Regions from separate parts of the Streptomyces boninensis genome, predicted to be linked through region 2. Evidence: riboswitches for the same ligand, from Rfam matches in the RefSeq annotation. Region 2 holds a riboswitch; each other region holds the start of a gene.
The links. A riboswitch is a leader RNA that binds a small molecule or an ion and turns the genes downstream of it on or off. The one in region 2 is predicted to bind cyclic di-AMP.
Positions count from the first base shown of each region.

Region 1: linked by a shared signal. The riboswitch ahead of ACNNMR_RS17175 (transglycosylase family protein) and the one ahead of ACNNMR_RS30255 (LysM peptidoglycan-binding domain-containing protein) in region 2 are both predicted to bind cyclic di-AMP.
Region 3: linked by a shared signal. The riboswitch ahead of ACNNMR_RS09760 (M23 family metallopeptidase) and the one ahead of ACNNMR_RS30255 (LysM peptidoglycan-binding domain-containing protein) in region 2 are both predicted to bind cyclic di-AMP.

Region 1 covers NZ_CP183837.1:3,801,065-3,807,691, forward strand. Annotated here, with positions in the region: gene ACNNMR_RS17160 (UDP-glucose dehydrogenase family protein) at 1-919, shown strand, start outside; gene ACNNMR_RS17165 (CGNR zinc finger domain-containing protein) at 1,028-1,552, opposite strand; gene ACNNMR_RS17170 (VOC family protein) at 1,623-2,000, shown strand; gene ACNNMR_RS17175 (transglycosylase family protein) at 2,081-3,301, opposite strand; cyclic di-AMP (ydaO/yuaA leader) riboswitch at 3,305-3,474, opposite strand; gene ACNNMR_RS17180 (dipeptidase) at 3,751-4,860, opposite strand; gene purE (5-(carboxyamino)imidazole ribonucleotide mutase) at 4,978-5,496, opposite strand; gene ACNNMR_RS17190 (5-(carboxyamino)imidazole ribonucleotide synthase) at 5,493-6,627, opposite strand, start outside.
Region 2 covers NZ_CP183837.1:6,576,949-6,583,575, reverse strand. Annotated here, with positions in the region: gene lysA (diaminopimelate decarboxylase) at 1-936, opposite strand, end outside; gene nrtL (ArgS-related anticodon-binding protein NrtL) at 1,003-2,082, opposite strand; gene ACNNMR_RS30265 (response regulator) at 2,140-2,559, opposite strand; gene ACNNMR_RS30260 (serine hydrolase) at 2,679-3,587, opposite strand; cyclic di-AMP (ydaO/yuaA leader) riboswitch at 3,831-3,984, shown strand; gene ACNNMR_RS30255 (LysM peptidoglycan-binding domain-containing protein) at 3,987-4,883, shown strand; gene ACNNMR_RS30250 (hypothetical protein) at 4,893-5,441, opposite strand; gene crcB (fluoride efflux transporter CrcB) at 5,545-5,919, opposite strand; gene ACNNMR_RS30240 (DUF190 domain-containing protein) at 5,916-6,266, opposite strand; gene crcB (fluoride efflux transporter CrcB) at 6,263-6,627, opposite strand, start outside.
Region 3 covers NZ_CP183837.1:2,178,823-2,185,449, forward strand. Annotated here, with positions in the region: gene ACNNMR_RS09750 (MFS transporter) at 1-828, opposite strand, end outside; gene ACNNMR_RS09755 (ArsR/SmtB family transcription factor) at 825-1,400, opposite strand; gene ACNNMR_RS09760 (M23 family metallopeptidase) at 1,524-2,300, opposite strand; cyclic di-AMP (ydaO/yuaA leader) riboswitch at 2,310-2,463, opposite strand; gene ACNNMR_RS09765 (glycoside hydrolase family 3 protein) at 2,829-4,613, shown strand; gene ACNNMR_RS09770 (SDR family NAD(P)-dependent oxidoreductase) at 4,660-5,649, opposite strand; gene ACNNMR_RS09775 (UDP-N-acetylglucosamine--N-acetylmuramyl-(pentapeptide) pyrophosphoryl-undecaprenol N-acetylglucosamine transferase) at 5,646-6,627, opposite strand, start outside.

The DNA of each region.
Region 1 (6,627 bases), 2.8 Mb from region 2:
GATGGCGGAGCTGGCGCCGATCGGCGCCGAGGCGGAGCTGGCGTGGAACCCGGAGTTCCTGCGCGAGGGCTTCGCCGTGGACGACACCCTGCACCCGGACCGGCTCGTGGTCGGCGTGCGCAGCGAGCGCGCGGAGAAGCTGCTGCGGGAGGTGTACGCGACGCCGATCGGGGAGGGCACGCCCTTCGTGGTGACGGACTTCCCGACGGCGGAGCTGGTGAAGACCTCGGCGAACGCCTTCCTCGCCACGAAGATCTCGTTCATCAACGCGATGGCGGAGATCTGCGAGGCCGCGGGCGGCGATGTCGTAAAACTCGCGGAGTCCCTCGGCTATGACGAGCGGATCGGCCACAAGTTCCTGCGCGCGGGGGTCGGCTTCGGCGGCGGCTGCCTGCCGAAGGACATCCGCGCGTACATGGCGCGGGCCGGCGAACTCGGCGTGGACCAGGCGCTGACCTTCCTGCGCGAGATCGACTCGATCAACATGCGCCGCCGCGGCGCCGCGGTCGAGCTGACCCGCGAGATCTGCGGCGGCTCCTTCCTCGGCAAGCGGGTCGCGGTGCTCGGCGCCACCTTCAAGCCGGACTCGGACGACGTCCGGGACTCGCCCGCGCTGAATGTCGCCGGGCAGATCCATCTGCAGGGCGGCCAGGTGACGGTGTACGACCCGAAGGGGATGGACAACGCGCGGCGGCTCTTCCCGACGCTGGGATACGAGGAGTCGGCGCTGGAGGCCGTGCGCGGCGCGGATGTGGTGCTGCACCTGACGGAGTGGCGCGAATTCCGCGAGCTGGACCCGGCGGAGCTGGGCGCGGTGGCCGCGCGGCGGTGCATCGTCGACGGCCGGAACGCCCTCGACCCGGAGAAGTGGCGGGCGGCCGGGTGGACGTATCGCGGGATGGGGCGGCCGAACGCGTAGGGCGCGTGGGCCGGGGACGGGGTTCCACGACACCACCGAAAAAACCTGGTGGTCGGCTGCTGCTCGGTGCTGGGTTTTTTCGGCGGCGTCGTTCCACCCCGTCCCCTCCTAGCGCTGCCGAGTGCGGTATGTCCTCATCTTCGCGCGGCTTCCGCACACCGCCATCGTGCACCAGCGGCGGCGGCCCGCCGGGCTGCGGTCGTAGTACGCCCATAGGCAGTCCTCGGCCTCGCAGGCCTTGAGTCGGGCCCACGTGCCGTCCGCCGCCCCCGCGGCGATCGCGGCGGCGATACGGGCCGTCAGCGCCTCCACTCGCTGCAGCCTGGGGTCGGGCTCCAGCTCAGCGCCGCCCTCCCGTGACAGCGTCACCCGCAAGGGAGCCGCCGCCAGCAGGCCCTCCAGCTCCCGTCGCGCGTCCGGCGGCAGCGCGGCCCCCGCGTGCGCCAGGCACACCGCCCGCAGCGTCTCGCGGAGGCGGGTGAGCGGCGGCAGGTCGCGTTTGCGGAGGGACAGGGCGGAGACCCGCGTGTCGGTCAGGAACGACTCCAGGTCGTCCTGGCCCGTCTCCACGTCCAGGGTGTTCACGAAATCCTGGATCAGCTGCAGGCCCGGCGGAGTGTCCACCCTTGCCATGTTACCTGTGTCACCCCATCATGGGGTAACGAGAAGCCGTTACCGGTAAAGCGCCTGAAGGAGTAACGCCATGGCCATCGCCAAGCTGGGGCCCGTAGCGCTGGACTGTCCGGACAACCGTGCGCTCGCGGAGTTCTACCGCGCGATCCTGGACGGGGGCGAGATCAAGGGGGACCCGGCCGAGCCCGACTGGGTGGAGTTCGCCGCGCCCGGCGGACAGGTGCTGGCCTTCCAGCAGTCCGCGGACTACGTCCCGCCGGACTGGCCGAACGGGGAGCGCGGCCAGCAGTTCCACCTCGACCTGGAGGTGCCGCGGGCGGAGCTGGACGCCGCGCAGGAGCGCGTGCTGGCGCTCGGCGCGAAGCTGCTCGACGATCAGATCGGCGAGGGCCGGTGGCGGGTGTACGCGGATCCGGCCGGGCACCCGTTCTGCCTGTGCGCCTGCTGAGCGCCGCGCTCGTACGCAAACACGACAAAGCCCCCGGTCCGCCGGAACCGGGGGTTTGCCGTATCGGCTAGCTGCCGCGCTTAGAGGCTGACGCCGTGCGAACGCAGGTACTGGACCGGGTCGATATCCGAGCCGTACTCGGCGCCGCTGCGGATCTCGAAGTGCAGGTGCGGGCCGGTGACGTTGCCGGTGGCGCCGGAGAGGCCGAGCTGGTCGCCCGCCTTCACGGACTGGCCCGCGGACACCGAGATGGACGACAGGTGGGCGTACTGGGCGTAGCGGCCGTCCTCGAGCTTCACGACGATCGCATTGCCGTACGCGCCGCCGTCGGCGCCGTTGCCGGCCTTGACGACGGTGCCCGCGGCCACGGACTTCACCGGGGTGCCGGTGCCGGCCGTGAAGTCGACGCCGGTGTGGCTGCCTGAGGACCACATGCCGCCGCCCGCGCCGTACGGGGTGGAGACGGAGCCCGGGACCGGGCGGACGAAGCCGTCGGACGAAGAGGAGGAAGCGCTGTCAGCCGCCTGCTTCGTCTTGGTCTTGGGGGCCTCCTGCTTCGGGGCCTCCTGCTTCGGCGCGGCGGCCTTCTTCTCGAAGGTGACGTCGCGGTCGCCGTCGAAGTCGTACTTCTGGCCCGGGAAGATCAGGTCGGGGTCGCCGCCGATGGTCTTCTTGTTGCCGTCGTAGATGGCGTGCCAGCCGCCCTTGACGTCGTGCTTGTGCGCGATGTCGGAGAGGGTGTCGCCCTTGACCACGGTGTACGTGCCCGGCTTGGTCTGCTTCTGCTGCGGGGCCGGCTTGGCGGCCTTGGTGCCCCACTCCTCGTTCGAGGAGTCCTGCTTGGGGGCCTCCTGCTTCGGGGCCTCCTGCTTGGGCGCGGCCTCCTGCTTCGGGGCCTCGGCCTGCGTCTGCGGGGCCGGGCCGCCCTTGGCGAGGCCGGCGGCGGGGCCGCAGTTCGGCCAGGCGCCCGGGCCCTGCGAGTCGAGGACCTTCTCGGCGATCTCGATCTGCTGGGCCTTGGTGGCCTTGTCGGCGGTGGCGGCGTACTTGGTGCCGCCATGGGCCGCCCAGGTGGACTGCGAGAACTGCAGGCCGCCGTAGTAGCCGTTGCCGGTGTTGGTGGACCAGTTGCCGCCGGCCTCGCACTTGGCGACCTGGTCCCAGGTGTCGACGGAGGCGGCGTGGGCCGAGCCGCCCGCGATCATCGGGATGGCTACGCCCGCGCCACCGGCGGCGAGGACGAGAGTGGCGCGCTTCTTGGCTATTCGACCGAGACGACGGTGACGTCCGCGTGCGGACATGGGCATGCTCCTCTCCGACGCCTGCGAGGTGAGCTGTCGGGTTCGGGCTGGAGATGCCCGGTCGCGTGGGGATGCGCGACTTCACCCCAAGCCGGTGCTGTGTATTGAGCGGCACAGCTCCGGCGGCTTACCTGGGTCCCCCGCTCCTGCCGTAAAGACGGTGTGTCGTTCACCCGCGGCCGCCGACAGGATTAGGCGTTCGGCTGCGAGGCGCCCGGACATTTCAGCCGGACACGGCGAGCACCGTAAACACATCGATTTCCGGGAAACAAGCGGCGATTGCGGCGCCGCAGATCACAAACCTCACCCGCTGCGGTGGATCACCGCACTCAGAGCGATGTGACGAAAAGCAAGCACGCCCTCAAATGGCGCCGTTACCTGGGGAGATGACGCAAGGGAAGCAAAATGGACACCGGGGGCGGCACCCCTCGATGTCCATGAAAATTGCCTTAGTGAGCTGTGTCACCGGGGAGTTGGAACACCCGGACAGATGCACCACGACGCCCCGAGATGTCCGTTGCGACCGATTCAGCGTCCTTGAGTACGCGTACGGCATTGCGCCACGTGAGGCGGGCGAGGTCGGATTCCGACCAGTTACGGCGGAGCAATTCGGCTACGAGCGTTGGGTATCCGCTCACATCGGACATATCCGTCGGAGTGTGGGCAACGCCGTCGTAGTCGCCGCCGATGCCGATGTGGTCGATGCCGGCGACCTCGCGCATGTGGTCGAGATGGTCGGCGACGACGGCGGCGGTGGCGCGGGTCGCCTGCTGCTCCTCGGTCTCGTCACCGAGGCGCGGCAGGATGAATTTCGGTACGAAAGTGGCCATTGCCACGCCGCCGTTCGCGGGGAGCTGAGCGAGGACGTCGTCCGGGATGTTCCGGGGGTGGTCGTTCACCGCGCGGGAGGAGGAGTGCGAGAAGATCACCGGCGCCTCGGTGACGCGGAGGGCGTCGTGCATCGTGGCCGGCGCCACGTGGGAGAGGTCGACGAGCATGCCGAGGCGGTTCATCTCGCGGACGACCTCCTCGCCGAAGTCCGTGAGGCCGTCGTGCGCGGGCTCGTCGGTCGCCGAGTCCGCCCAGTCGGTGTTGTCGTTGTGCGTCAGCGTCATGTAGCGGACGCCGAGCTCGTGGAGGGCGCGGAGGGTGGCGAGGGAGTTATTGATGCAGTGGCCGCCCTCGGCGCCCATGAGCGAGGCGATACGGCCCTCGGCGCGGGCCGCCTCCATGTCGTCGGCGGTGAGCGCGAGCTTCAGGTCGGCCGGGTGCCGCTCCACGAGCCGCTTGACGCAGTCGACCTGCTCCAGGACGGCGCTGACGGCGTCGTCGCCGGCGTGCTCGGTGGAGACGAAAACGGACCAGAACTGCGCACCCACACCGCCCTGCCGCAGCCGCGGAATGTCGGTGTGGAGGTGCGCGCTCTGGTCCTGCGCGACGTCGCGCTGCGCGAGGTCGTACGCCACCTGCTTGCGCAGCGCCCAGGGGAGGTCGTTGTGGCCGTCCACGACGGGGTGCTCGGCGAGGAGCGCGCGGGCGTGTGCGAGGTGGTCGGCCATCGTCGGCGTCTCCCGTTCCGAGGACACGGGGCTGTGCCCCGGACCCCCTGTCGGCGCTTCGCGCCCCCCGCGGCAGAGCCGCAAATCAATTGCAGTCTCAAACGCCGGACGGGCTGCTTATTCGGCGGCGCGCTTGCGCAGGCGGCGGCCCTTCTCCGTGGCGAGTTCGTTCAGCTCACTCTGGAATTCGGCCATCCGCCGACGCAGGTCGGCATCGTTCGCCGCGATCATACGGACCGCCAGCAGCCCCGCATTACGCGCCCCGCCGATCGACACCGTCGCCACCGGCACCCCGGCCGGCATCTGCACGATCGACAGGAGCGAGTCCATGCCGTCGAGGTACTTCAGCGGGACCGGGACGCCGATCACGGGGAGCGTCGTGACCGACGCGAGCATGCCCGGGAGGTGGGCGGCGCCGCCCGCGCCCGCGATGATCGCCTTGAGGCCGCGGTCCGCCGCGGCCTCCCCGTACGCGACCATCTCGCGCGGCATCCGGTGCGCGGAGACGACGTCGACCTCGTACGGGACCTCGAACTCGGCGAGCGCCTGGGCCGCGGCCTCCATGACCGGCCAGTCGGAGTCGGAGCCCATGACGATGCCGACCAGCGGGGTCTCGGCGGACTCGGGAGTGGTCATTCGGTGATCGTTCCTCGCAGGTAGTCGGCGGCGTGCCGGGCGCGCTCGCGCACGTCGGCCAGGTCGTCGCCGTAGACGTTCACGTGGCCGACCTTGCGGCCGGGCTTCACGTCCTTGCCGTACATGTGGATCTTCAAGCCCGGGTCGCGGGCCATGCAGTGCAGGTAGCCCTGGTACATGTCCGGGTAGTCGCCGCCGAGGACATTCGCCATGACCGTCCACTTCGCGCGCGGGCGCGGGTCGCCCAGCGGGAGGTCGAGGACCGCGCGGACGTGGTTGGCGAACTGGGACGTGACCGCGCCGTCCTGGGTCCAGTGGCCGGAGTTGTGCGGCCGCATGGCGAGCTCGTTCACCAGGACCTCGCCGGACGCCGTCTCGAAGAGCTCGACCGCCAGGTGGCCGACCACGTCGAGCTCCTTGGCGATACGGAGGGCCAGCTCCTGGGTCCGTACCGAAGCGGCCGGGTCCAGGTCCGGAGCCGGGGCGATGACGGTGTCGCAGACGCCGCCCACCTGGATGGACTCGACCACCGGGTACGCGACCGCCTGGCCATGCGGGGAGCGGACGACATTCGCGGCGAGCTCGCGCGCGAAGGGGACCTTCTCCTCCGCCAGCACCGGAACGCCGGCCTTGAAGGGGTCGGCGGCCTCCGCCTCGGAGTCCACGACCCACACGCCCTTGCCGTCGTAGCCGCCGCGGACCGTCTTGAGGACCACGGGGAAGCCGTCGCCCTCCGCCGCGAACCGGCTCACGTCCGCCGGGTCCGCGACGATGCGGTGGCGGGGGCAGGGCACGCCCAGCTCGGTCAGGCGGGCGCGCATGACGCCCTTGTCCTGGGCGTGCACCAGGGCCTCGGGCCCCGGGCGTACGGGGATGCCCTCCGCCTGCAGCGCCTTCAGGTGCTCCGTCGGCACATGCTCGTGGTCGAAGGTGATCACGTCGCAGCCGCGGGCGAAGGCGCGCAGCGTGTCCAGGTCGCGATAGTCGCCGACGATCACATCGCCGACGGCCTGGGCCGCGGAGTCCTGCGGGGTGTCGCTGAGGATCTTGAACTTGATGCCGAGGGGGATGCCCGCCTCGTGGGTCATACGGGCGAGCTGACCGCCGCCGACCATGCCGACTACCGGGAAC
Region 2 (6,627 bases):
GGCGAGGCCGGCGGCGGTGCACTCGCGGGAGACGATGTCGCCGAGCGCCTTGGCGATCTCGTGCGGCTCGCGCGGGTCGTCGTCGGTGGTGTACGCGATGCCGAGGCCGCCGCCGAGGTCGATCTCGGGCAGCTCGATGCCGTGCTCGTCGCGGATCTCGCGGAGCAGCCCGACGACGCGGCGGGCGGAGACCTCGAAGCCGGCCATGTCGAAGATCTGCGAGCCGATGTGGGAGTGGATCCCGACCAGCTCGAGGCCATCGAGCTTGAGGACGCGGCGTACGGCTTCCGCGGCCACCCCGTCGGCGAGCGCGAGGCCGAACTTCTGGTCCTCGTGGGCGGTCGCGATGAACTCGTGGGTGTGCGCCTCGACGCCGACCGTGACGCGGATCTGGACGCGCTGCGTCTTGCCGAGCCGCTGGGCGATGTGCGCGACGCGGACGATCTCCTGGTACGAGTCGAGCACGATGCGGCCGACGCCGGCTTCTACGGCGCGCTCGATCTCTTCGTTGGACTTGTTGTTGCCATGCATCGCGATGCGGTCCGCGGGCATGCCCGCGGAGAGGGCCACGGCGAGCTCGCCGCCGGAGCAGACATCGAGGTTGAGGCCCTCCTCGGTCAGCCAGCGCACGACCGCCCGGGAGAGGAAGGCCTTGCCCGCGTAGAAGACGTCGGCGCCGGCGAAGGCGTCCGCCCAGGCGCGGCAGCGGGCCCGGAAGTCGTCCTCGTCGAGGAAGATCGCCGGAGTGCCGTGCTCTTCGGCGAGCCGCGTGACCGGGATGCCGGCGACGGTGGCGGCGCCGTCGGCGGCGCGGTCGACCGTACGGGACCAGACGCGCTTGTCGAGCGTGTTCAGGTCGGCGGGCGGCGGCGAGTAGTGCCCCTCGGGGAGCACGTCGGCGTGCCGGGGTCCTGCGGGGTGGGCGGAACGACTCACGGTGGCTTGGCTCCTCGGGCGGGTTTCTCGGGACGGCTGCTTGGGACGGCGGCTGGGACGGCTGGTTCAGATGCGTTCGGGGGCGGTGATGCCGAGCAGGGTGAGGCCCTGTTTCAGCGCCGTCCCGGCGGCGGCGGTGAGGCGCAGCCGCGCGTGGTGTTTCTCGGTGACCTCTTCGTCACCGCGGGGTAGCGGGGGGTGGTCCGCCTGGAAGGCGAGGCAGGCGGTCGCGAGCTGCTCCAGGTGGCGAGCGAGCCGGTCCGGGGACCGGTGGATCGCGGCGGTCTCCACGACGGTGGGGAGATCGGCGATCGCCGTGATGAGGGCTGCGCCCTCGGTGCTCGGGATGTCGCCCTGAAGAGTGTGCCGTATCGCGAGGTCTGCTGCGTTGCGCGCGGTCGCGCGGGTGCGGGTGTGGGCGTACTGGATGCGGAAGAGAGGGCTGGACTCGTGGGAGGTGAGGAGGGTCTCGTCGAGGCGGGGGCGGTCGCCTGCGGCGGGGCGGAGGAGGGCCCAGCGGAGGGGGTCTTCTGGCCATGAGCGAGCTTCTTCTGCTTGCGCGCGGCTCAGGGGGGTGGGGTGTACGCGTACGTCGATCGCGGTGCCGGCTGGGTGGGGCGGGTTGCGAAACGTCCCGGGCCAACCCGTCCCGCCTTGCGGGACGCCTTCCCCCGGAGGGAGCGGCATGACCTCCGCGCCGGCGGCGCGGAGGAGCCTGGACAGGGACTGTGCCGTGAGCTCTGCTCGTACGTCCCCGGGGGTCGGGTGCAGTGTGTACGTCTCCCCCGCCAGCGCGCTCGATTCCGCGTACGAGCCGCCCTCCCGGAGGGCCGCCGCGATCGTCTCCTCGTGCCGGTTCGCCGCCAGCGTGAAGTTCAGGAAGCCGGGGCCCGTGATCTCGACCTTGGTGATGCCGTCCGCCCGCTCCAGGCGGGGGCGGAGGCGCTCGGCCAGCTCGCGCGGTGGGAGGTTTGCCGCGGTGGCGAGCTGCAGGGCGATGCTTGTCGCGTAGTCGCCGGTGCCGCCTGGGCGCGGGGGTGTGACGACGATGCGCTCCGGCAGGTCGCCGGAGAGGGTGAGCTCGCCCTCCGCCGTGGCTGCGCGCAGCGCGCAGCGGACGGTGCGGGAGAGTTCGGCGGGGGTCACGGGGCAAGCGTATTTCAGGGGTGGGGGGCCAGGGCTAACCAGTTTCGCCCGGTGGGATCAGCGCAGGGCGCTCTCGGCGGACTCGGCGCCGTCGGCCGCGGGGCCTTCCGCCCCGGCGCCGCGGCCGTCGCCCGTACTCGCGAGCAGCCGGCGGACCAGGCTGACCAGATCCGCCGGGTCGAATGGCTTGGCCAGGAAGGCGTCGACCGGCGTCGACCGCCCGGCCTCCGCCTCGAGCTGCGTGCAGGCGCTGACGATGGCGATCGGCAGGTCGCGGGTGCGGGCGTCGGCGCGCAGCCGGGCGGCGGTGCACAGGCCGTCGAGGCGCGGCATCGCGATGTCGAGAGTGATCACATCGGGCCGTACGCGATGCACGACCTCCAGGCATTCGGCACCGTCGGCCGCGGTCACGACCTCGAAGCCCTCCAGCTCGAGATTGACCCTGATCAGCTGCCGGATCACCTTGTTGTCGTCCACAACAAGGACCCGACCGGACAAGCCAGGCACAGAGAAAAGGGTAGGTGCGCGACCCCCGCCGCGTCCCGGATTTGCGTACTTCCCCGCGTGCGGGGAGGGGAGTGTGGAAGCGTTTACTGCTATGTGGCCGCAGCCTCAACGGCCGCGTCGACGGCTGTCTCCGCGGCGTGCTCGACCGTCTCGATGCCGTGCTGCCGGGTGGTGTGGCCGTCGGACAGGACCGCGATCAGGTAGGTGTGGCCCGCGCGCTGGGCGCGGCCGATGCTGTTGACGTCCCAGCGGCCGGTGGCGGTGCGCGGCAGCCAGCCGTTCTTGAGCGCCACGGAGCCGTCGGCGGCGCCCGTGACCGCCGCGGATATCCCCCAGCGCTGGTCGGGGACGACGCGGCACATGAGGTCGTCGAGGACGGCCCGGGAGGCGCGCGTGAGCGGGGAGTCGGTGGTGAAGACGGCCTTGAGGAGGCGGAGCTGGTCCGCCGCGGTGGTACGGGTCAGGCCCCAGTGGCCGCCGCTGCCCGGGTCCGTATCGGTCAGGCCCAGGCGCTTGTTGGCGGCGGCGAGGCCCGCGGCGCCGCCGATGGACTGCCAGAGGGCGTCGGCGGCGTCGTTGTCGCTGCGGGTGATCATCGCTTCGGCCAGGCGGGTTTCGGACGCGGAGAGCTTGCGGTGGGCGTCCTGGGCCTTGAGCAGCAGGGCGGCAAGGATGTCGACCTTGGCGATGCTGGCGGTGTCGTACGTGCCGCCGCCGTGCGTGGCGGTGTCGCCGGTGGTGAGGTCCGTAACGGCGAGGGCGTACCGGCCTGATGGGACCGGGAGGGCGGCGAGGGCGGCGTCCACCGTCGCGTCGAGGTCGGGGGTGGGTGTCGGCGAGGGGGACGGATTGTCCGTCTTCCCCGGTGACTTCGGCGACTTCGACGGCTCCGCCGCTTCCGCGGTGCGGGCCGGTGACTGGCATGCCGTACCCGCGGCGAGGGTCAGGAGGGCCAGAAAGGCGGCGGTCGTGAGCGCGATGCGCGGTGAGCGGGACACGCCGGGGAAATTAGGCAGCGCATTTCACAGCCGTCTGGGAGCGGCCTCAACATCGGCTTAAAAACGGAAAGTCGGGAACGCGGGGGACGCATGCGTACCGGAGCAACCACGGAGGGTCAAGGGTCGAGCGTTTGTCCGTGATGTGCTTGTGATCTACCGCCGAGATCTCTTAGTGTCACGGCAGTTCGCACATGCGAGCACCGCGTCCCCCGATCCGCCGAATCCTGCCCGTCGGGGGCCGGCACCGTCGTCTTGCCACCGCAGGGCAGGAGCGGGGGAACCACCGTTCTCCGTCGGGGACTTTCCCGACTAGGGGTGCAGCCGCACCAATTGGCGCGGCCGGGCAGCTCCAGCCCGAACCCGACAGCTCACCTCGCAGGCGCCGGAGAAAGTCCCAGCATGGCCGGTACCGGCACACGCCGCGCACCCAAACAGCGCGTCGGCACCCGACGCGTCGTCACCGTCGCGGGCATAGGCATCGCCCTCCCCGCGCTCGGCACGCTCGCGGCCTCGGCCGCGAACGCGTACACGGTGGAGAAGGGCGACACCCTCTCGGACATCGCGGCGGACCACGGATACGGATCCGACTGGCAGCGGCTGTACGAGGACAACAAGAAGACGGTCGGCGGCGACCCCGACCTGATCCTGCCCGGCCAGGAGCTGGACATCGACGGCAAGGCCAAGGCCCCGGCCGCCAAGCCCAGCTCCTCCGCCGACAAGGCCGCCGACAAGGCCGAGGCCCAGCGGTACGTCACGCACACCGTCGCGGCCGGGGACACGCTCGGGAAGATCGCGGCGAAATACGACGTGCCGGGCGGCTGGCAGCGCGTCTACGCGGACAACAAGGACAAGGTCGGCTCGGATCCCGCCGCGCTGAAGGTGGGCACGAAGCTGAAGGTGGACACCAAGGGCGGGAAGGTCTCGAACCCCGTTCAGCAGGCGTCGGATTCCTCGGGCTCCGGTTCCTCCGGCTCCGGTGGCTCCGGCTCGTCCGCGATCCCCACCACCGAGGCGGGCATGAAGGCCGCGGCGCAGAAGCTGATGCCGGCGGACCAGTTCACCTGCTTCAGCAACATCGTGGAGCGGGAAAGCGGCTGGAACCACAAGGCGACGAACCCGTCCTCGGGCGCGTACGGCCTGGTGCAGGCGCTGCCCGGCTCCAAGATGGCGTCCGCGGGCGCCGACTGGCGGACGAACCCGGTCACGCAGATCAAGTGGGGCCTGACCTACATGAACGAGCGCTACGACAGCCCGTGCGGCGCCTGGGAGTTCTGGCAGGCGAACAGGTGGTACTGAGCGCCTGACCTACTCGTCGAGGTAGGCGTCCAGCGCCTCGTCCAGTGAGGTCGTCCACTCGTTGAGGGCGGCCTTGCTGGACGCGGCCACCTCGGCCGGGTATTCGCGCCGGCGGCGGGTGTGCACGGTGACGGTGAGCCGGCGGCCGAAGCGCGAGGTGGCCCACTCGACGGCGCCGATCTCGTCCCAGCCGAAGTCCGCCTCGGTGTCGTCGAGGGTGAAGCGGACGCCGTCGGCGTCGACGGCGATGGAGCCGCGGCGGTCGGAGGCCTCGAAGGCGGGACCGTCGCCGGGCTCGCCGTCGGCCTCATCCTCGTCCGTGGACTCGCCGTCCTCGTCCTCGCCGGCGCTCTCCGCCGCGTCGCCGGCGTCCGCCGCGTCCTCGGCGGCCTCCGCCTCGACGCCGTCGCCGTCCTCGTCCGTCTCCACGCCGGCCTGCGCCTGGTCCTGCGTTTCCGGCTCCGGCTCCTGGTGCGCGGGCACGAGGCCCGGCACCGCGCCCGGGTCGGTGGCGGCGGCGTTCACGGTCGGTATCTTGGTGCCCTTCTTCTCCGTCACAGCGCGCATTATTGCGGATCACCCGCCCGTCCCGTCCAGCCCGGCAGCGCCAAGGCGGCGGAGCCGGAAAAACTCATCGTTCTTTAAGGTGCGGCGTCCGCCGTCAGCCCCAGGCGGCCTCGGCCACCGCCACCCCGACGAACACCGCGCCGAGCCCCGCCACCACGCTCGCGACGGCGTTGGCCGCGGCGTAGAACCGCGCCCCCTCCTCCGCGAGCCGCAGCGTCTCGTACGAGAAGGTCGAATACGTGGTGAGCGCCCCGCACAGCCCGGTGCCGAGAAGCAGCTGCAGCCGGTCTCCCGCCGCGCCCGCGACCACCGCGCCGGTGAGGACGCCGAGGACGAGGCAGCCGGCGACGTTGACGGTCAGCGTGCCCCAGGGGAAGACGGAGTCGTGGCGGAGCTGCACGGCGCGGTCGGTGACATAGCGGAGGGGGGCGCCGACCATGGCGCCGGCGATGACGAACAGCCAGTTCACCGCGGGTCGCCGCCCCGGCCCACGTAACGGATCACCTCGACCTCGTCGAGGATGACCAGGCCCTCCCCCACCAGCTCGTCCAGCTCCGGCAGGAAGCCGCGGACCCGCTCCTCGGTGTCCACGATGACGATGGCGACCGGCAGGTCCTCGCTCAGGGACAGCAGCCGGGAGGTGTGGATGAGGGAGGAGGCGCCGAAGCCCTCGATGCCGCGGAAGACGCTGGCGCCGGCGAGGCCGGCGGCGTGGGCGCGGTGGACGATTTCGGTGAAGAGGGGTTTGTGCTGCCAGGTGTCGTTCTCGCCGATGAAGATGGTGACCCGCAGGGCGGGGCCGGTGAGCCTGGTCATGGCCTGGTGCCTCCGGTTCGCTCAGCGCGCCACCTGACCAGGCGGCGGGTGGTGGACGCGGCCGCCCAGACCGCGAGCAGCGCCGCCAGCAGGGTGAGCCCGAGGTACAGCAGGCCCAGGCCCGGGCGCCCGCCGTCTACGAGCCGCTCGATGTCCACGGCGTACGTCGAGAAGGTGGTGAAGCCGCCGAGGACGCCGGTGCCGAAGAACGGGCGGACCAGGCGGTGCGCCGCCCATACGTCGGTGATCACGACCATGAAGACGCCGATGACCGCGCAGCCGACGACATTGACGGCGAGCGTCGTCCAGGGGAACGCGGCCGGGGCGGCCGTCGGCCACAGCAGCGCGGCCCCGTAGCGGG
Region 3 (6,627 bases), 4.4 Mb from region 2:
GTTGAACAGCCCGGACAGCCCGAACTCGCTCAGCGCACCCGACAGCAGCAGCGGCCCGACGACGGGGTGCCGGCGGGCGTAACGCAGCCCCTCGACGAGATCGCGCCACGCGCCTCGCGACCCGGTAGCGACATCCGCCGCGGTCGCGGCCTCGGCCCCGGGTGCGACCTCCACCCCGACCGCGACGGCCTCACCTTTCCCCTGCACGGGCGCCAACGGCGCCAATCGCACCGCCACCAGCAACGGCAGCGAGAACGCGAACAGCGCCCCCGCCACGGTGAACGCCCCCGCCGACCCGGTCGCCGCCATCACCGCGCCACCGAGCCCCGGACCGACCATGTTGTTGCCGATCCGCATCGCCAGCCCGCGCATCCCGACCACCCGCGCCAGCTCCGAAGCCGGCGCCACCCGCGGCGGCAGCGCACCGACAGCCGGCACGAACATCGCGTCCACCGCCCCGAAGACCAGCGCCACCACCACCAGCAGCCACAGCCCGGGCGCCAGCAGCGCAATAGCCGCGGCCAGCGCGAACATGATCAGGCACCGCGCGGCATCGCTGCCGATGACCAGCCGCCGCGGCCCGAACCGATCCGCGAACACCCCGCCGAAGAGCATCAGCGCAGCCCGCGGCACCGAACCGGCCGCCATCACCAGCCCGACCTGCGCCGGTCCGGCCACCTTCGCCGCCGTCCAGGCGAGCGCGACGAAGTAGACCCCGTCGCCGATCAGCGACAGCGTGTACGCGGACAGCCAGCGCAGCACGTTGGCGTCGCGATAGGCGGGCCGGGGCGCCCCGGCCCCGACGGCCCTCACGCCTATCCCGCTCACGGCCGCACCGGAAACCCGTACAGATGGAACGCGACGGCCTCCCGCCCCTCGGTGTCGCCGGCCGCCTCGGCGGCCCTGCCCCGCTCCACCCACCGGTCGGCGAGCGCCGCGACCTCGTCGGCCACCTCCTGCAGCTCGGCCGCCGTCAGCCGGGCCATGGCCTCCGAGCTGAAGTGCGCCCGGGTCCACTCCTTGCCCCAGCCGGCCTGCTGGTCGAGGAAGTTGCGGTACTGCGCCGTGCGGGTCGCCAGCACCTCGCGGGTCACTCCGGCCAGCGCGGCGACGCCCTCGGGGGTCTCGTCGAAGTCCTTGGCGTGGAACGCGAAACCCTGCTCCGTAACGCCCCACCAGCGCTCCCGCCCGTCCCGCGCGCGATCGGGCAGGTCCCGGATGAAGCCGTGCTCGTGCAGCTTGCGCAGGTGATAGCTGACCAGCGACACCGCCTGGTCGACCTCCTCGGCCAGCTGCGAGGCCGTGGCCGCACCGCGCAGCCGCAGCAGCCGGTACAGGTCGATACGCAACGGATGTGTGAAGGCCTTGAGCTTGGCCAGTTCAGTGATGCGAGAGGGCACGCCAACACCGTAGATAGGCAAGGAAAGTTGCACAATATGTCTTGCGCAACTTTTCTTGCACAACTCGGCAGCGAAAAGGCCCGGACCACCACCCGGCCCGGGCCTTTCAGGAGCCGCTACGACTCAGGAGTTCGCCTTCACCCCATGGTCGGCAAGCCACGAGATCGGGTCCACCGCGGAGCCGTACTCGGCGGTCTTGCGGACCTCGAAGTGCAGGTGCGGACCGGTGACGTTGCCCGTCGCGCCCGACAGGGCGATGCGGTCGCCGGTGCCGACCTTCTCGCCCACCTTCACGTCGATCTGCGACAGGTGGGCGTACTGCTGGTAGTCGCCGCTGGCGTGCTTGATGACGACCTCGTAGCCGAACGAGTCGTCGTAGCCGGCCGTGACGACCTCGCCGCCGATGGCGGCCTTGACCTTCGTGCCGGTGGGTACGGACCAGTCCTGGCCGCTGTGCTCGCCGGAGGACCAGGTGCCGCCCGCCTGCTCGAACTTCGCCGTCGGGTTGGCGTCGGAGACCGGGAGGACGGCGTCGGCCTCCTCGGTGGAGGTGCCGGTGCCGTACGAGGCATTGGAGGCGTCCGTGCTGGAGCCGGAGTCGCCCGTGTCCAGGGACAGCTTGTCGCCGACCTGGATCATGTTCGGGTCGTCGCCGATGACGGACTTGTTCTTCTCGTAGAGGGCCTTCCAGCCGCCGTCGACGTCCTCGTCGGCGGCGATCGTGGAGAGCGTGTCCCCGGCCTCGACCGTGTAGGTGGACTCCGCGGCGAGGGCGCCGGTGGCGGAGTAACCCACGATCGGGAGGGCGAGGGTGGCGCCGCCGGCGGCGGCGCGGGCGGCGTAGCGGCGGGCGGTGCTCGGCTTGCGGTGGGCGCGGTGACGGCCTATCGCAGACGTCATGGAGTGAGCTCTCCTTCTCCCTACGCCTGCGAGGTGAGCTGTCGGGTTCGGGCTGGAGATAGCCCGGCCGCGCTGCACTGATGACGGGCGGCTTCACCCCAAGCCGTCCGGGGACGGAACGGCGAAGGTGGGTCCCCCGCTCCTGCCCTGGCGGTGAGCTGTTGCTGCCGGGGGAGCCGCAGGTGCCGTGGGCAGGATTCGGCGGTACGGCGCTGCGGTGTTCGGTTCTCGAACGGACGCAACGCTAGAGGTCTGCAGCCTCTGATTACAAGCTCATCACATCAGCCCCACACATGAATTCCGCTTGGTCACCGGCGAGTTGCAGCGCAATAACCCGGCCTTCTCGGACAAGATCCGATTTACCCGTTTAGGGCGCAGACGCATTGACATGACCAAGAACCCGCTGCCAGATTTGCGGCCGAGTTCTCCTTGGCGGCCACACGGGGGAGCAGACCCGAGCCGGCAGCCACCACCCCCCGCTGCACAGCCGTAGGGCACACGCACGCGTACTCGCTAAGGAGCGATCTCATGCCTTCTCGCAGACATGTCCTCGCCGGATTCGCAGGCGCCGCCATCACCGCGGGCATGACGGGCCCGTCCACCGCCGCGGCCGATTCGTACACCTCCCGGGCCAGGGCGCTGGCCCGCCGAATGACCATTGAGCAGCAAATCGGGCAGCTTTTCGTGGTCGAGGTCGGCGGCACCGCGGCCGACGCCGTCGACGCCACCGCGCAGGCCTTCAACCGCCGCCTTTACGGGGTAAACACCCCGGCCGAGGTGATCGCCAAATACCAGCCGGGCGCCGTAATTCTCTTCGCCACCCGCGGCGTCAACATGACCGGCGTACGCCAGATCGCGGGCCTCACCAACGGCCTGCAGAAGGCCGCCCTCGACGCCCCCGCCGCCACCCCGCTGGTCATCTCCACCGACCAGGAGGGCGGCGCCCGCGTCACCCGCATGCCCGCCCCCGCCACCCAGTTCCCCGGCAACATGGCCCTGGGCTCGGGCCGCTCATTAGCCCACGCCTACCGCTCCGCGGAGATCACCGCCCGCGAACTGGCCGCGGTCGGCATCAACCAGAACTACGGCCCGTGCGCGGACGTGAACCTCAACCCGGACAACACCGCCATAGGAGTACGTTCCTTCAGCGACGAGGCGAAGCTGGCCGCCCCAATGGCCGCGGCCGCCGTCCTCGGCCACGACCGCGGCGGCGTCGCCTCGGCGGCCAAGCACTTCCCCGGCCACGGCGACACGGCCGTCGACAGCCACTTCGGCCTCCCGGAGATCAAGCACACCAGGGCCGAGCTCGACGCCATCGACCTGCCGCCGTTCCGCGCGGCGATCGCCGCCGGCCTCGAAACGATAATGACCGCCCACATCGTGGTGAAGTCGCTGGACGACAGCGGCGCCCCGGCCACGATGTCCCACAAGATCCTCACCGGCCTGCTCCGCGACGAGCTCGGCTTCAAGGGCCTGATCGTCACCGACGCGCTCGACATGCAGGGCGCGGCGGGCGAGTTCCCGCCGGACGTGGCGCCGGTACGGGCCTTCCAGGCGGGCGCGGACATGCTGGTGCTGGCGCCGCAGATGGACACGGCGGTGGCGGCGGTGACGGCCGCGGTGCGCGGCGGCGACATCACCGAGAAGCGGCTGGAGGCTTCGGTCGTACGGATCCTGGCGCACAAGCTGCGGCAGGGGCTGTACGGGGACCCGTACGTCAGCGTCAACCGGGCGGAGCGGGTGGTCGGGAGCTCGTCGCACACGGCGGAGGCGGTGAGGATCACCCGTCCTACGGTGACGCTGGTGAAGAATTCTGGTGACCTGCTCCCGCTGCCGAAGCAGCAGCGGAAGGTCCTGGTCACCGGGTGGGGCGTCCCGGCCACGACGGCGATCGGGCAGAGCCTGACGGCGCGGGGCCAGACGGTCACCACGCTGGAGACCGGCTCGGTGCCGGCGCAGGCGAAGATCGACGAGGCCGTCGCCGCGGCGGCTCAGGCCGACCTGGTGGTCGTGAGCAGCCACGCGCTGGCCAACGCCACGGACAAGGGCAAGGCGCAGGCGGTGCTGGTCCAGGCGCTGCTCGGCACGGGTAAGCCGGTGGTGGTGCTGGGGGTCGGCGTCCCGTACGACATCCGCCGCTTCCCGTCGGTGCCGGCGTATCTGACGACGTGCAACTTCGGTGTGACGTCGCTGGAGACGGCGGTCGGGGTGCTCTTCGGCGAGGTGTCGCCGAGGGGGAAGCTGCCGGTGACCGTCCGGTCGGTGGAGGGTGGCGAGGTGCTGTACCCGTATGGGCACGGGTTGAAGTACTGAGCTGAGTGGGCGGGCGGCTGTCTCACGACAGGCGCCCGCCCGGGCCTCACACCGCGTATCGCTCCGGGGCGAACAGGTCCAGGTTCTCCGCCACCCACGCCGAGGTCCGCCGCAGGCCCTCGTCCAGGTCGACTTCCGGCTTCCAGCTCGCCCACTCCCGCGCCCGGGAGTTGTCCGACAGCAGGCGGTGGACCTCGCTCCCCGACGGGCGCAGGCGCGCCTCGTCCACCACGATCTCCGCGTCCTTCCCGCTCGCCGCGATCAGCCGCTCCGCCAGCTCGCCGATCGCGATCTCCTGGCCGCTGCCGAGGTTCACCACCTCGCCCACCGCCCGGTCGCTCTGCGCCACCGCGAGAAAGCCGCGGGCGGTGTCCGTCGCGTAGGTGAAGTCGCGGGTCGGGGTCAGCGATCCCAGGCGCAGCTCGCGGGCGCCCGCGTGCAGTTGGGCCAGGATCGTCGGGATGACGGCGCGGGCGGACTGCCGCGGGCCGTAGGTGTTGAACGGGCGCACCACCGCGACCGGCAGCTCGAAGGCGTGGAAGTGCGACAGCGCCATCATGTCGGCGCCGATCTTCGAGGCCGAGTACGGGGACTGCGGCTGCAGCGGGTGGTCTTCGGCGATGGGCGCGGTCAGCGCGGTCCCGTAGACCTCGCTCGTGGAGGTGTGGACGAGGCGCCGGACGCCGTGCCGCCGGCATGCCTCGGCGATGTTCTCCGTACCCGTGACGTTGACGGCGACGTACGCGCCCGGGGAGTCGTAGCTGTACGGGATGCCGATCAGCGCGGCCAGGTGGAAGACGGTGTCGCAGCCCTCGACGGCGTCCATGACCCGGCCCGGATCGCGGACGTCGCCCGCCATCAGCTCGACCCGCGGATCACCGGCGAGATGCTTGAGATTGCCCTTCTCCGCGTACGGCTTGTAGTGCACGAAGGCGCGCACCCGCGCGCCCTCCGCGAGCAGCAGATCGACGAGCGTCGAGCCGATGAAGCCCTCCGCGCCGGTGACGAGGACGGTACGGCCGTTGAAGAAGGTCATGAGTGCTCCTTGGTGATGTGGGTGGGTCGGGTGTCATCCGCGAGCCGTGCGAAGCGGCCGCCGGCCAGGCGCAGCACCTTCTGGGCCAGCCGGTCGGCGGCCCGCGAGTGCCGCCCGTTCGCGCCGGCGGCAGCCGCCGCGTACGACATCGCGCGCAGCTTCAGCGGCTCCTCCAGCAGCGGCCGGACCACCGCGTCGAGGGCCTCGGCCGTCGTCGCCTCGTCGGGCAGCAGCACGCCGCCGCCGGACTCGGTGAGGACGCGCGCGTTGTGCGTCTGGTGATCGCCGGGGGCGTGCGGGTACGGCACCAGCACCGCCGGCATCCCGACCGTCGCCAGTTCGGCGACGGTCGCCGAACCGGCCCGGCAGACGACGAGGTCGGCCGCGGCATAGGCGAGATCCATCCGGTCCAGGTACGGCACCGCGGCCGCGACCCGTCCCCCACCGGCGAGCAGCCGCTGCCGGGCGTCCTCGATGCGGGCGGGTCCGGTCTTGATCAGCAGCCGTACGTCCCCGCGCCCCTGCCATCGCTCGGCGAGCCCCAGCGCCGCCTCGGTGAGCCGGGCGGCGCCGAGGCTGCCGCCGTTGAAGAGGACCAGGCGCACGCCCGCGGGCACCCCCAGCGCCCGCCGGGCCTCGTCCCGTACCGCCTCCCGGTCGAGGGAGGAGAGCGGTCCGGAGAGCGGCATCCCGGTGACCTCCGGCTGCGCGGAGGCGGGCAGATGCAGGGCGCTCGCCTCGAAGGCGAGCGCCACGTGCGGTGTGAGGCGGGCGGCGAAGGCGTTGGCGCGCCCGGGCACCGCGTTCGACTCGTGCGCGACGCTGGGCAGGCCCGCCATCCGGGCCCCGAGGATCACGGGTGCGCTGGGGTAGCCGCCCATGCCCACGGCGACCTGCGCGTCCTGCGCCCGCAGGATGCTCCGGCACCTGGCGCCCGACCGCAGCAGGGCGGCCGGGAGGGTGAAGCGCTTGGCGCCC